Regions from separate parts of the Novosphingobium sp. PASSN1 genome, predicted to be linked through region 1. Evidence: predicted binding sites of a transcription regulator. Region 1 holds the regulator's gene; the other holds the start of a gene.
The links. Region 1 encodes LexA, which represses DNA repair genes until DNA is damaged. Its sites were predicted from a motif close to GTTCCNCNCTTGTTCT; they were not measured.
Positions count from the first base shown of each region.

Region 2: the regulator LexA is predicted to act here: its motif matches at 5,691-5,706, upstream of CFE35_RS16150 (ribonucleoside-diphosphate reductase subunit alpha).

Region 1 is NZ_NKIS01000001.1:224,953-232,606, forward strand. It holds gene CFE35_RS00975 (ComEC/Rec2 family competence protein) at 1-1,823, shown strand, start outside; gene lexA (transcriptional repressor LexA) at 1,820-2,512, opposite strand; gene CFE35_RS00985 (molybdopterin molybdotransferase MoeA) at 2,589-3,821, opposite strand; gene moaC (cyclic pyranopterin monophosphate synthase MoaC) at 3,818-4,288, opposite strand; gene CFE35_RS00995 (aspartate/glutamate racemase family protein) at 4,379-5,071, opposite strand; gene CFE35_RS01000 (reverse transcriptase-like protein) at 5,080-5,463, opposite strand; gene trpC (indole-3-glycerol phosphate synthase TrpC) at 5,456-6,244, opposite strand; gene trpD (anthranilate phosphoribosyltransferase) at 6,241-7,236, opposite strand; gene CFE35_RS01015 (aminodeoxychorismate/anthranilate synthase component II) at 7,233-7,654, opposite strand, start outside.
Region 2 is NZ_NKIS01000010.1:15,998-23,651, reverse strand. It holds gene CFE35_RS16175 (hypothetical protein) at 1-158, shown strand, start outside; gene CFE35_RS16170 (DUF3592 domain-containing protein) at 227-616, shown strand; gene CFE35_RS16165 (DUF4145 domain-containing protein) at 1,136-1,675, opposite strand; gene CFE35_RS16160 (ribonucleotide-diphosphate reductase subunit beta) at 1,805-2,863, opposite strand; gene CFE35_RS16155 (PepSY domain-containing protein) at 2,990-3,376, opposite strand; gene CFE35_RS16150 (ribonucleoside-diphosphate reductase subunit alpha) at 3,597-5,612, opposite strand; gene CFE35_RS16145 (GlsB/YeaQ/YmgE family stress response membrane protein) at 6,172-6,411, shown strand; gene nadB (L-aspartate oxidase) at 6,549-7,654, opposite strand, start outside.

The DNA of each region.
Region 1 (7,654 bases):
AAGTGGAAGGCGCGCGGGACCGGGTGCGGCTGCTGGTGCGGGGGCGAGTGGAGGGCCATGCCGAGCCGCTGCAGGTGCGGCTCAACCTGCCCGATGCGAACGATCTGCCCGGACTGGTGGAGGGCGCCGAAGTGCGGCTGCGGGCGCGGCTCATGCCGCCTGCGCCGCCGATGCTCCCCGGTTCCTACAATTTCGCGCGGGCGGCGTGGTTTCAGGGTCTGGCGGCAACGGGCAATGTCATCGGGCCGGTGACGATCCTTGCCTCCGCGCATGAGGGCTGGTCGCTGCGGCAATGGCAGCAGCGGCTCGCCGATCACGTCCGCGCACAGCTTTCCGGCTCCCCCGGCACGATCGCGGCGGCCTTCGCCAGCGGAGACCGCGGCGCGATTGCGGAAACGGATGAGGAGGCAATGCGGGATGCGGGCCTCACGCACTTGCTCTCGATCAGCGGCTTGCATGTCAGCGCGGTGATCGCGGGGGCCTATTTCCTGACGATCCGGCTGCTGGCGCTCGTTCCCTTCATCGCGCTGCGGGTGCGGCTGCCGCTGCTGGCCGCCGGGGTCGGGGCGCTGGTCGGGGTGTTCTACACGGTGCTGACCGGGGCCGAAGTGCCGACGGTGCGGTCGGTTTCGGGCTCGCTGCTCGTGCTGGCGGCGCTGGCGCTGGGGCGCGATCCGCTGTCGCTGCGGCTGCTGGCGACGGCGGCGGTGTTCGTGATGCTGCTCTGGCCAGAAGCGGTGCTGGGGCCGAGCTTCCAGATGAGCTTTGCCTCGGTGATCGCCATCGTCGCGTTCAGCACGGCGGCACCGGCGAAGGCGTTCCTTTCGCACAGCCACGAAGGGCGCATCGCGCGGGTGGGGCGGCACATCGCGATGCTGCTGATGACCGGTCTGGTGATCGAGCTTGCGCTGATGCCGATCAGCCTGTTCCACTTCCACCGCGCCGGGGTTTATGGCGCGGCGGCGAACGTGCTCGCCATTCCGCTCACGACTGTTCTGACGATGCCGCTGATCGCGCTGGCGCTGGCGCTCGATCTGCTGGGGATCGGCGCACCGGCGTGGTGGGCAGTGGGCAAATCGCTCGAACTGCTGCTGTGGCTGGCGCATCTCGTGGCGGGCCAGCCGGGTGCTGTCACGATGATGCCGGGCATGAGCGGCGGCACGTTTGCGCTGTTCGTCGGCGGGCTGCTGTGGCTGGCGATGTGGAGCGGGCGGGTGCGGCTGTGGGGCTTTGTGCCCATCGCGCTGGGCACCGCGGCGCTGCTGCTGACGCGGACGCCCGATGTGCTGATCTCGGGCGATGGGCACCATGTGGGGATCACCGGAGAAGGGCCGGATCTGCTGGTGCTCCGGGCGGTGCGGGAGGAGAGTTATACCCGGACTGCGCTGCTGGAGAATGCCGGGATGACCGGCAATGCGCTGACGCTGGAGGATTGGAAGGGCGCGGACTGCAATGAGGATTTCTGCGCAGTCTCGCTCGTGCGGGGTGGGCGGCGGTTCGAACTGCTGCTGGCGCGAGGCAAGGATCTCGTGCCGATCCCGGCGCTGGCTGCGGCTTGTGCGAAGGCCGATATCGTGGTGGCCGACCGCCGCCTGCCCGCTGCCTGCAAGCCGCGCCTGCTCAAGGCTGATCGGGCGCTGCTGGGCCAGACGGGCGGGCTGGCGATCGATCTTGTTTCAGGCCGGGTGCGCAGCGTGGCCGAGACGCAAGGACAGCACGGCTGGTTTCGCCCCCCGCCACCGAGACTACCGCCCGATCAATTCCGCAAACGGAAAAGTGCGGCTCCGGACGCCAGCGGCGCACCGGAGCCTGCAATACCTTAGTGGTAGCGGCGGAGCAGGCCCGCCAGCTTGCCCTGAACCTGCACTTCGTGCGGCTGATAGAACTGCGGATCATAGGCGGCATTTGCGGGATCGAGGCGGACCAAGCCGCGCTCGCGCCGCAAGTACTTGAGCGTCGCTTCCTCACCGCGCACCAGCGCGACCACGATCTCACCGTCACGCGCGGTATCGGTGCGGCGCACGAGGGCGTAGTCACCATCGAGAATGCCGGCCTCGACCATCGAATCGCCAGACACTTCGAGCGCATAGTGTTCGCCCGAGCCGAGTAGCGCGGCCGGGACCGGCAGCATGGAGGTGCCCTCCATCGCCTCGATGGGGACGCCCGCGGCGATGCGGCCATGGAGCGGGATTTCGATCACGTCGTTCGCGGGTTCGCGCACCGGGGCGGGGCTGCGCAGCGGGGCCAGCGCACTGGGCGCGTTGGCCGCCGCGCGAGCGGCGACCTTGGCGGTGCCTGCATCGCTTTCGCGGATCACTTCCAATGCGCGCGCACGATTGGGCAGGCGGCGGATGAAGCCGCGTTCTTCCAGCGCCGAGATCAGCCGGTGCACGCCCGACTTCGACTTCAAGTCGAGCGCTTCCTTCATTTCCTCGAACGAGGGGGAGATGCCGGAATCTTCAAGGCGGGTCTGGATGAAGGTCAGCAGTTCGTGCTGCTTGCGCGTTAGCATTCGTGCGCACTCCTATAGTGAACGAATGCGGAACGAATAAGCAACAGATTAGTGGTCGTCAAGCAATTCCGCGCATTTAGAGCAGGTATACAGGAACAAACTGACCCGCCGGTGTTTCGGGTTCGTTCGCGGGACGCACGGCGAGGGCATTGGCACGGGCGAGCGAGGAGAGCGCGCCGGAATCCTGCAAGCCGTCGAGCGAGACTTCGCCCGCATCCCATACCGCGCGCAGGAATTCCATGCGGCTGCCGCCTGCGGGCATGGCCTCACGCAGGCGTGCCGGGATCCGGCGCGGTAGCGGATCAGCAGCGCCGAGCGCGGCGCGGATCAGGGGAAGGAGGAAGAGGAACCCGGTCACGAACGCGGCGGCAGGATTGCCGGGCAGGCCGAGGATGACTTGCGCACCGCGCCGGGCCACGAGCAGCGGCTTGCCGGGCTTGATCGCGACGCGCCAGAACGCGAGGTCTGCGCCAAGTGCGGCGAGAGCCGGGCGGATGAGATCATGATCGCCGACCGATGCACCGCCGCTGGTGACGATCACGTCGGCATCGCTGGCTGCCTCGAACGCAGCCATGAGCGCTTCGAGCCGATCCGGCACCGGGCCGATGCGGGTGATGCGCAAGGCGGGCTGGCTGGCGAGCGCTGCGAGCATCGCGCTGTTGCTGGCGGGGAGCTGGTGCGCGGCGAGATTGGCGCAAGCCCCGGCCAGTTCATCGCCGCTGTCGATCACCGCAAGTTCGAGCGGGCGGCGCACGGGAAGATGTGCATGGCCTGCGGTGAGCGCGAGCGCGATCTGCGCCGCGCCGACTTTGGTGCCGGGCTGCATCAGCACGTCGCCGTTACGAAAATCGAGGCCGGCGCGGCGGATATGGCGGTGCGGCGGTTCGGGCGGGGTGCCGGTGAGGGTGAGCACATCGCCGCTCCGCGCGGCGTCTTCCTGAATGAGCACCATGTCGGCCCCGGCGGGAACGAGCGCGCCGGTGCTGATACGCGCGGCTTCGCCCGGGCCGACGGTGCCTGCAAAGGGGCGGCCTGCGGCGCTTTCCCCGATCACCCGCCACGGGCCGGGGAGATCGGCGGCGCGCAGGGCATAGCCGTCCATCGCGGAGACATCGGCGGCGGGCTGGGTGCGCAGCGCGGTGAGCGGCTCGGCCAGGTAAACCCCGAGGCAATCGGCCGTGGTGCGGTGTTCGGTGGGCAGCACGGGGGCGAGCGCCATGAGGCGGCGCTGCGCTTCTTCGAGGGCAAGCGGCGGGTTGGGGCGGGCCAGAGTCTGGAGCGGGGTTTGGGCGGGCGTCTGTTCGCTCACGGCGCGCGCCAATCGCCCGATTTGCCGCCGCGCTTCTCGATCAGGCGCACGCCTTCGATCACCATGGCTTTGTCGATCGCCTTGGCCATGTCGTAGACCGTGAGCAGCGCGACCGAGACAGCGGTGAGCGCTTCCATTTCGACCCCGGTGCGTCCGGTGAGCGAGGCGGTGGCGCGAGCCTCGACGCCGTTTTCCACGAAGGCAAATTCGACGCTGACGGCATCGAGCGCGAGCGGGTGGCACAGCGGGATCAGCTCTGCGGTGCGCTTGGCCGCCATGATCCCGGCGATGCGCGCGACGGCGAGGACATCGCCCTTGGGCGCGGTGCCATCGCGCAGCGCGGCGAGCGTGGCGGGGTTCATGCGGATCGTGCCGAGCGCAATGGCGACGCGCTGCGTCTCCGCCTTGCCGCCGACATCGACCATGCGCGCGCGGCCTTGCGAATCGAGATGGGTGAGGCCGCTCATGCGCGGGCACCTGTTGCAGGCATCGCGCCGGTGTTGTGCATATCCATGCCCCTGCTCATGCCAGAGAGCGCGGTCCAGCAAAAGCTCCGCTTATGCCAGTGCTGCAGCAACGGCGGCTTCGGCGTGGAGCCGGGTCGTATCATAAAGCGGCACCGGGCTGTCCTCCGGCCCGACCAGCAGCATGATCTCAGTGCAGCCGAGGATAATGGCTGTGGCCCCGCGCGCCACGAGGCGGGCGATGACGGCGCGGTACGCTTCGCGCGAGGTGTCCTCGATTCGCCCTGCGACCAATTCCTCGTAGATCACGCGGTGGACTTCGGCGCGGTCTTCCGCCCTGGGGATCAGGACTTCGAGGCCGTGCTGCTCTTCCAGCCGCGCGCGGTAGAAGGCCTGTTCCATGGTGAAGGCGGTGCCGAGGAGAGCGACCTTGGTGTGGCCATCTGCCTTCAGGGCTTGCGCCGTGGGATCGGCGATATGGAGCAGGGGCAGTTGGCACGCCGCCGCGATGGCGGGCGCACACTTGTGCATGGTGTTGGTGCAGATCACGAGCGCCTCGGCTCCGGCAGCTTCGAGGCGGCGGGCAGCGTCCACCATCAGGGCATCGAGCGCGGGCCAATCACCAGCGGCTTGCAGTGCCGCGATCTCGGCGAAATCGAACGACCACAAGGCGAGCTTGGCGGAGGCCTTGGGGCCGAGGCACGCGCGCACGCCCTGGTTGATGATGCGGTAGTATTCGGCGGTGCTTTCCCAGCTCATCCCGCCGATCAGGCCCAGAGTCTTCAAGCGCGTTTTCATCGCGGCCATGCCTTGGCGAGGGCGATCCCGGCGAGGTTTTGCGCGCGCTTGATGCGGCGAATGCGCACGCGGGCGAAGCGCGCGGCCTGCTCCTCAAAGCGGGCGTGGAAGGCGGCGAAGGCAGCGCGAGGCTTTAGTGCGCCGCTGGCCTGCGCGACGACCAGCGTGGAATCGCCGAGCAGGACGATATCCTGCGCTCCGAGTTCACGCGCCACATCGAGCGCATCGAGTAGGGCCTGCCATTCGGCGTGATCGTTGGTGCCGTGGCCGATGGCGGGGCGGTGCCAAACCCGTCCGCGTGCGACGACGGCGGTTTCCATAAGGCCGGGGTTGGGGCGGCAGCCGCCGTCGAAAAACAGCTTGAGAGCTTGCTCAGGCACCGAGCAGGGCGCGCGTGGCGGCGGTGACGTCGGCGTGGCGCATCAGGCTTTCGCCGACGAGGAAGGCCTTGGCGCCGGTTGCCGCCAGCGTGAGCACATCTTCGTGGCCGCCGATGCCGCTTTCGGCCACGAGCAGCGTGCCTTCCGGAGCGAGCGGGGCGAGGCGGGCGGTGGTGCCGAGATCGGTGACGAAGCGCTTGAGGTCGCGGTTGTTGACGCCGATGAGTCGCGAGCGGAGGCGGGCGGCGCGCTCCATTTCGGCTTCGTTGTGGACTTCGACGAGGACATCCATGCCCTGTTCGCGCGCGGCGGATTCGATCTCGGCCATCTGGCCGTCATCGAGCGCGGCGACGATGATGAGGATGGCGTCGGCTCCGATGGCGCGCGCTTCGGCGCATTGCCACGGATCGACCATGAAATCCTTGCGCAGCACCGGCAGGGTGCAGGCGGCGCGGGCGGCGACAAGGTAGTCCTCGTGCCCCTGAAAATAGGGCGCATCCGTCAGGATCGAGAGGCAAGTCGCGCCGCCCGCTTCATAGGCGCGGGCATGGGCGGGGGGATCGAAATCGGCGCGGATCAGGCCCTTGGAGGGGCTGGCTTTCTTGATTTCGGCGATCAGGGCGAAACCGGTTTCGGCGCGCTGGCGCAGGGCGGCTTCGAAGCCGCGCGGGGCGGTTTGCGCAGCGGCGCGGGCGGCGAGATCGGCGAGCGTCGATGCGGCCTTGCGGGCGGCGACTTCCTCGCGCTTGGTGTCGCAGATCTTGGTGAGCGTGTCGGTCATTTGAGGGCTGCGATCCAGCAGTTGAGGAGGGCGTTTGCAAGGCCTTTGTCGATGGCTTCGGCGGCTTCTTCCACCCCTTCGTGCCAATCAGCGGCTTCGCCCGCGACCATCAGCGCGGCGGCGGCGCTGAACAGGACGGCGTCGCGGTAGGGGCCGTGCTGGCCTTCGAGGAGTGCGCGCAGGGCGGCGGCGTTATAGGCCGGATCGCCGCCGCGCAGCGCTTCGACCGGGGCGGGGGGAAGGCCGGCATCGGCGGGGGTGACGCGGCGCATGAGGACCGCACCGTCCTTCACTTCAGCCAGCTCGTTGCCGCCCGCGAGGCTCAGTTCGTCCAGCCCCTCGTCGCCCGAGACGACAAGGCTGTGATCGGTGCCGAGGCGGCGGATGGCTTCGGCATAGATTGGCACATAGGCGGGCCGCGCGATGCCGACGAGCTGGCGGCGCACGGCGGCGGGGTTCGCCAGCGGGCCCATCAGGTTGAAGATCGTGCGGCGGCCGATGGCTTTGCGGATCGGCATGATCCGGCCCATCGCCGGGTGATGGCGCGCCGCGAAGAGGAAGCAGATGCCGAGATCGCCCAAGGTCAGTTCGGCAGTTTCGGCGGCGCGATCAAGGTTGAGGCCGAGGGCTTCCAGGGTGTCTGCCGCGCCCGCCTTGCTGCTGGCGGCGCGGTTGCCGTGCTTGGCGACGGGGACACCGCAGGCCGCGACGACGAGGCTGACGGCGGTGGAGACGTTGAGCGTGTGGTGCCCGTCACCGCCGGTGCCGCAGACGTCGATGGCGCCATCGGGGGCGGAGATGGGGATCATGCGGGCGCGCATGGCCCTTGCGGCTCCGGCGATTTCACTCGCGGTTTCGCCGCGTTCGGCCAGCGCGACGAGAAATGGCGGGATGGTCTCATCCGCCACCGTGCCATCGAGGATCGCGGCGAAGGCGGCTTCGGCTTCCGCTTCCTCCAGCGGTGTGGCGGTGACGGCGGGAAGCGAGGTCATGCCGCGAGGTGGGTGGGCAGCTTGGCGGTGATCCCGCACATCTTGAGGAAGTTGGCGAGGAGCGCATGGCCATGCTCGGTCGCGATGGATTCGGGGTGAAACTGTACGCCGTGGATCGGCAGCGAAACGTGGCGGAAGCCCATCGCGTGGCCGTCGTCCGACGTGGCATTGATGACGAGGGCTTCGGGCACGTCCTCCACCACGAGGCTGTGATAGCGCGTGGCGGTGAAGGGCGAGGGGAGGCCCGCGAAGAGGCCCGTGCCGTCATGCGTGACAGGGGAAGTCTTGCCGTGCATCAACCCGCCGCGCACGACCTTGCCGCCGAAGTACTGGCCGATGGACTGGTGGCCGAGGCACACGCCCAGCAGCGGCACCCCCGCAGCCGCCGCCGCGCCGACGAGATCGAGGCTGATCCCGG
Region 2 (7,654 bases), on a different contig from region 1:
GCGCGCTGCACTTCACGCTCTACAAACCGCACGCGCGGGAAAATGCCCGCCTGCTGCTGACGGTGCCGGTGCACCGCGAGGGGCGGGCGACGCGGACGTGGCTGCTGGAGCCTGCGGAAATCGCGGTGCTGGCGGCGCTGCTCAAGGAAGAGGAATAGCACTGCACCCCGGGCGCTGGGCGGGGTTTGAAACGCGGCTTTAATTTGCGTGTGCCAGTCTCCCGCCGATGGAACTCTACTTCCTTATTGCCGGGCAGGCGCTGTGCCTTTTCAGCCTCTGGGTGCTGGCGCGCCGTGATCTTGTGCGGCTGACGCGGCCCTCGCTGCGGGTGGAGGCCGTGGTCACCGGCTTTCGCTCGACCTGGGAAGACGGCAGCCGCAGCTATGCGCCGGTTTACCGATTCACCAGCGCGGGCGGAGAGCATGAGGTGGTGGAAGCGCTTTATCGCGGCGCGCAGACCCCGCCGGTGGGGACCGTGGTCCCTCTGCACTATCCTGCGGGCCGACCCGATCTGGCGCATGTGCCCCGGCCGCTGCTGTGGTTGATGGTCTATGCGCTGCTGACAGGGCTGGAGGCCGTGCTCTTCGCGGTCATGATGGGGTGGCTGGACGGCTGAGGGTGCGGCGCTGTTGGATTTGACGGCACGGCGGCGCGGGCAGTGGACAAGGCAAGTGGATCGCGCGGCCGGTGCGGCGCCGTTTGAGGGCGCTGCGGGAAGGACGTCGCAGTGCTGCATCGCTGGCGAATGGCTGGAAGGGGCAGGGTCCGATCCAGCTCGACCTTATCGGGACCAGACCCGGATGCCGGGGGCGGCTCGCGTGCCAGCCGGCAACCTGCTTTGCGGGGCGGAAGCCTGCGCGAAGCGTGGGCAGTGATCCACGGTGCGCGGCATCTGCCGGGCGAGGCCTTGGGACGACGTCCCGCCTTCAACCCGCAGCCCGCACCGACCGCGTTGGCCTTTGGCGCGGACGCCGCTGGCCAGAAGAGCGGGGGGAAGGCTGGCCGTGCCTGCTCCCGATCCGGGGAGACGTTTAACCTATATGGTTTATTTTGTCAAGGTCGCTGGTTTGCTGATTGAGCGCGATCCCAGTAGGAACTAAATGGCCAATTTAGTCTGCCCGAATAACGCGCAGACCTACTTAGCTTGCCCTTTCCACTTTCGAATCCTCGCAGGCAGAACAAAAAGATACTCCCCAAGGGATTCCGCAAACTGTATTATTTGATCAACCTGCTCAATCGTGGAGCCAAAATAATCCTCATCAGCGTGACGCGGATCGTTTGCACTTAAACGTATTTCATGAGCCCAGTCGCGCATCTCTGAGGTAAACAAACCATCTTGCGAGGCTTTTTCAATTCTTGAATACAAAGACCCGTCCTTGTATCCCTTTTCCTTTAGCATCCAGTCGATCGCAGACGCTGCTAACATAATGGCCCCATCTGGAGCATGTCTCGAATCTAGGGCTTGCTGTAAATAATTGCGAGCACGCACTGGGATGTCGTCGGAAGCTCGTTTCGCTTCTGGAAAGCACCGAAAGATCTCTAATGAGGTCACCTGGCCTGCCGAGTTGAGCTTTGAACGCGCCGTATAGCCTTCAAACAAAGTGCATTTTCTGCATTGTGAGCATTGACCTAGTATTGTGTACCAAAGGATGTTAACGTCTGCAGAAAGTAACACATCACAATTCTGCTTCGTTATAAGAGGATTGGCAACGCCACACTGAGGGCAGCGTTCCAATTCTAAGATCACATTCCTTTCAAGGCGCACTGTTTCGGAGTTCCTATTGCCAAGCAAAAGATTTAGGTATCACTCCGCCGCGATCCCTGCCGCTGAGAACATGTCGGCCTCAGCCTCTTCCACCAGCTCGTTCGCCGGGTCGGCTGACTTTGCCTTGCGGCGGCTGTCGAAGCTGGACCACACGGTATTCCAATCGCCGCGGGTGGCGGCCTTGGAGTATTCGGTGGCGCGGGTTTCGAAGAAGTTGGCGTGCTCGACGCCGTTGAGCAGCGGGGTGAGCCAGGGGAGGGGGTGTTCCTCGATCATGTAGATCGGCTGGAAGCCCAGCTGGCCGAGGCGCCAATCGGCGATGTAGCGGATGTACTTCTTGATTTCCTTCGGGCTCATGCCCGGGACGGGGCCTTGTTCGAACGCCAGGTCGATGAAGGCGTCCTCGAGGCGGACGGTCTTCTGGCAGCAATCGATGATGTCTTCCTTCACCGCCTTCGTCAGGCAGCCGCGTTCCTGCACGAAGGCATGGAACAGCTTGGTGATGCCTTCGCAGTGGAGCGATTCGTCGCGCACCGACCACGAGACGATCTGGCCCATGCCCTTCATCTTGTTGAAGCGCGGGAAGTTCATCAGCATCGCGAAGCTGGCGAAGAGCTGGAGGCCTTCGGTGAAGCCGCCGAACATCGCGAGGGTGCGGGCGATGTCTTCATCGGAATCGACGCCGAACTGCTGCAGGTAATCGTGCTTGGCGCGCATTTCCTCGTATTCGAGGAACATCGCGTATTCGCTTTCGGGCATGCCGATCGTGTCGAGCAAGTGCGAGTAGGCGGCGATGTGCACCGTCTCCATGTTGGAGAAGGCGGCGAGCATCATCTTGACCTCGGTCGGCTTGAACACGCGGCCGTACTTGTCGTGGTAGCAATCCTGCACCTCGACGTCGGCCTGGGTGAAGAAGCGGAAGATCTGGGTGAGCAGGTTGCGCTCGTGGTCCGAGATCTTCTGCGCCCAATCGCGGCAGTCTTCGCCCAAGGGCACTTCCTCGGGCATCCAGTGGATCTGCTGCTGGCGCTTCCAGAAGTCGTAGGCCCAGGGATATTCGAAGGGCTTGTAGGAGCTGCGGGCTTCAAGAAGGGACATGGGGCGTTACCTGCTGGGAGAATGATGGGAAGATAGGCGCGGGAAGGCCCGCGCGGAAGGTGTCCGCGCGGGTTGAAGGCTGAGCGGTGGCGGGTTTTCCACCACCCCGGAGGACAGGGCTGGCGGCTACTTCCAGAACCAGCGCGGGGTGAGCTTGCGCTCCGCCCGATTGCGCCACATCTGGATGTAGAGCCACAGGCCCGAGAAGCTGAAGAAGATCATCGCGAAGCCCGAGAGCGTGCCGATCACCACGCCTGCGGGTCCGAAGCTCTCGCCCGAATGGAGATGGTGCAGCAGCCCAATAACCGCGCGCGGATCGCCCGGCTTGGGTTTCGGACGGCATAGGTAGTCCGGTGGGCAGACGAAGGCTGGCTGCGCTTGCGCGGCGGCGGCAGGCTTCTTGTCCTCGCCCCCCGCCAGAAGCGGCACGATCTGGCTGAGTGTGCCGGTGACGGCGATCCACAGCAGGAAGACGCCGAAGAACACCGAGATCCAGCGATGAAACTTGCGCACGAAGATGTCCCTTTTGCAATTGCGAATTACTCGCAAGCGTAGCCGACCTGACGCGTTCAGGGCAAGCGGGGGCCTTGTCGCGGATTGTATCCGTGCCGGGCAAGCCGCAATGTGTGGCTGATTGTATCACGCGGTGCAGCCCAGCTACGAACATGGCTTCGATCTCTAACGGGGATGCAGGGCGCATCCCCGGTGCTTCATGGCAAACTCACTGCCAAACTCACTGGCAGGCAAGGCATTCCTCGTAGTCGGTGGGCTGGGCGGCCAGTTCCATCACTGGCGCGGCGGCGGTGTTGTCTGCCTCCACCCCGCCGGCGAACCCGGCGCGCTGCACCGACTTGGAGCGCAGGTAGTAGAGCGACTTGATGCCCTTTTCCCACGCCTGGAAGTGCAGCATCATGAGATCCCACTTGTCGACGTCGGCCGGGATGTAGAGGTTCAGCGACTGCGCCTGATCGATATAGGGCGTGCGGTCAGCCGCGAATTCGAGCAGCCAGCGCTGGTCGATCTCGAAGCTGGTCTTGTAGACGGCCTTTTCCTCAGGGCTGAGGAAATCGAGGTGCTGGACGGAACCGCCGCGTTCGAGGATCGAGTTCCACACATTGGTAGAATCCTTGGATTTCGATTGCAGCAGCTTTTCGAGATAGGGGTTCTTCACCACGAAGCTGCCCGAGAGCGTCTTGTGGGTGTAGATGTTCGCCGGGATCGGCTCGATGCAGGCAGACGTGCCGCCGCAGATGATCGAGATCGACGCGGTGGGGGCAATCGCCATCTTGCAGCTGAAGCGCTGCATCACGCCCATGTCTGCGGCATCGGGGCAGGGGCCGCGTTCCTGCGCGAGCATCAGCGAGGCTTCGTCCGCCTTCGCAGCGATGTGGCGGAACATCTTGAGGTTCCACGCCTTGGCCATCGCGGTTTCGAAGCCGATGCCCTTCAATTGCAGGAACGAGTGAAAGCCCATCACGCCCATGCCAACCGAGCGTTCGCGCATGGCGGAATACTTGGCACGGGCCATCTCGTCCGGCGCGCGGTCGATATAGTCCTGCAGCACGTTGTCGAGGAAGCGCAGCACGTCTTCGATGAACAGGCGGTCGCCCTGCCATTCGTCCCAGGTTTCGAGATTGAGCGAGGACAGGCAGCACACGGCGGTGCGATCGTTGCCGAGGTGGTCGCGGCCGGTGGGCAGCGTGATTTCCGAGCAGAGGTTCGAGGTCGAAACCTTGAGGCCCAGATCGCGGTGATGCTTGGGCATCGTGCGGTTCACCGTGTCGTTGAACACGATGTAGGGCTCACCCGTGGCGAGGCGGGTTTCGACGAGCTTCTGGAACAGCGAACGCGCATCGACGGTGCCGCGCACCGAGCCGTCCTTGGGGCTGCGCAAGTGGAATTCAGTGCCATCGCGCACCGCTTCCATGAATTCGTCCGTCAAGAGCACGCCGTGGTGGAGGTTGAGCGCCTTGCGGTTGAAATCGCCCGAGGGCTTGCGGATTTCGAGGAACTCCTCGATTTCCGGGTGCGACACATCGAGGTAGCAGGCCGCCGAACCACGGCGCAGCGAGCCCTGCGAAATCGCGAGGGTCAGGCTGTCCATCACGCGGACGAAGGGGATGATGCCGCTGGTCTTGCCGTTGAGGCCAACGCTCTCGCCGATGCCGCGTACCTGGCCCCAATACGTGCCGATGCCGCCGCCCCGGCTGGCGAGCCAGACGTTCTCGTTCCACGTGCCGACGATGCCTTCGAGGCTGTCCGACACCGAGTTCAGGTAGCACGAGATGGGCAGACCGCGCCCGGTGCCGCCGTTCGAAAGGACGGGGGTGGCAGGCATGAACCACAGCTTCGAGATGTAGTCATAGAGCCGCTGCGCGTGATCCTGATCGTCGGCATAGGCATCGGCCACGCGCGCGAAGAGATCCTGATAGCGTTCGCCGGGCAGGAGATAGCGGTCGTCGAGCGTGTCCTTGCCGAAATCGGTCAGCAGGGCGTCGCGCGCATGATCGGTGACGATGGTGAAGCGGCGCGCGTTGATCGTCTTGGAATCGGGCGCAGGCTTGACCGCTGCGGCCAGCGCACCGGCTGCGCCTGCGGCCATTGCCGCAACGAGTGCCTCGCTGCCCTTGTCATCCGCGCTCATGCCAATCGCCTTTTCGTTTCCGCTTGCGGGGGCCGCGCTATCGGCGAGGCTGAGCTCGCTCTGGCCGTCATGCTCCGCAACGTTGTCACCAGTCCTGAAATCCACGCGGACAGTCCCCTGTTCCATCTGTCGCGCCCGCCCGGAAAGTCCGAATCGGAACGCGAAATCCATCATACGCCGCGCGGAACAAAAGGAGAATATAAATCCCCCACATCGCCCGCACCGGCACCAAGGTCCCAGGGTCAAGACCAGCGGCGGCGGCAAGACAGCCACCGTTGCCACGAGCGAAACGCCCGTTGCTGCTCTGAACTAGGTTTAGAGGTTCCCCCTGGACCCGACCACTACCTATAGTGCCTCAACCGGAATCAGACACAAGAGGGTAAACACTGCATTATCGATTCGGCTCGTCGCATGTACGATTCGTTTCGTCGTCATGACAGTCATGCTGCAGTGCAGCGACGCGCGGCCAAACGGGCGTTTCAAGCCCCAATCTGCATGGCGGCAAATAATTCTGGCGGCGCCTGCTGATCTTGTGGACAAAACCCTGTCCAGACCCGGCGGTGATTTAGCCCCGCGATTATCCACTGGCGCGTGGGGCATGGCGCGCGATATGCCCGGGCAGGCAGGCAGGCAGGCAGGCAGGCAGGCAGTGGGAGCAATCGCGTTGTTCAAGCTTATCTCGATTCTTGTGAGCGGTTTGTTGGTCGGCCTTGCGGCGCGCTACCTCTATCCCGGCAGTGTGCCCATGGGGCTGGGGCGGACGATCCTGCTGGGCATTGCCGGCTCGCTGGTGGCCGGGCTGGCGGCGGGCTGGGGCAGCAAGGATGGCGGCGTGAGCCGGGCAGGGTGTCTCGCGTCAATCCTCGGCGCGATGGTGGTGATCTTCATCGGGCGGCATTTGTAGGGGAAGCAGGGGTGCTGCGCCGCAGGCCTTGTCGTCGCATCGCTATCAGCACCACATGGCCGATCTAGCGCGCAACCAATCCCTGGGATGCAAGGGCAATGGCCCTTGCTCGCCGGAGGCATAAAACGCCCGCCGGATCAGTTCGGCACCAGCACCGTATCGCGCGCTGCGGGCTGGGTCTGCGGGTAGTCTTCGGTGAAGTGCAGGCCGCGGCTCTCACGGCGGGCGCGGGCGCTTTTTACGATGAGTTCGGCGGTTTGCAGCAGGTTGCGCAGTTCGATCAGGTCTGCGGTCACGCGGAAGTTGCCGTAGTACTCGTTGACCTCGGTCTTGAGCAGCTTGATCCGGTGCGCCGCGCGTTCGAGGCGCTTGTTGGTGCGCACGATGCCCACGTAGTTCCACATGAAGCGGCGCAGTTCGGTCCAGTTCTGCTTGATCACCACTTCCTCGTCGGAATCCGAGACGCGGCTTTCGTCCCATGCCCTGAGCGCGGGGGGCGCGGCGAAGCTGTCCCACCGGGCGAGGATGTCGCTGCCGGCGGCATCGCCGAACACGAAGCATTCGAGCAGGCTGTTGGAGGCGAGGCGGTTCGCGCCGTGAAGCCCGCTTTCGGAGCATTCGCCGACCGCATAGAGCCCTTCGAGATCGGTGCGGCCCGCCAGATCGATCAGCACGCCGCCGCAGGTATAGTGCTGCGCGGGGACGACCGGGATCGGCTCCTTCGTCATGTCGATGCCGAGGCCCATCAGGCGCTCGTAGATATTGGGGAAGTGGCCGCGGACGAACTCCGGGTCCTTGTGGCTGATATCGAGGTGCACGTAGTCGAGCCCGAGGCGCTTGATCTCATGATCGATGGCGCGCGCCACGATATCGCGCGGGGCCAGTTCTTCACGCGGATCGAAGCGCGGCATAAAGCGTTCGCCGCCGCCGGGGACGCCGGGGGGCAGCTTGAGGTGCCCGCCCTCGCCGCGCACCGCCTCGGTGATGAGGAAGTTCTTGACCTCGAGGTTGTAAAGGCAGGTCGGATGGAACTGCATGAATTCCATGTTGGAGACGCGGCAGCCCGCGCGCCAGGCCATGGCGATACCGTCTCCGGTGGCGCCGCGCGGGGCGGTGCTGAAAAGATAGGTGCGGCCCGCGCCGCCGGTGGCGAGGATCGTGGCGCGCGCGGCGAAGCATTCGACGCGCCCGGTGGAGGCATCGAGGGCGTAGGCGCCCCAGACCCGCTCACCGCCAGCGCCAC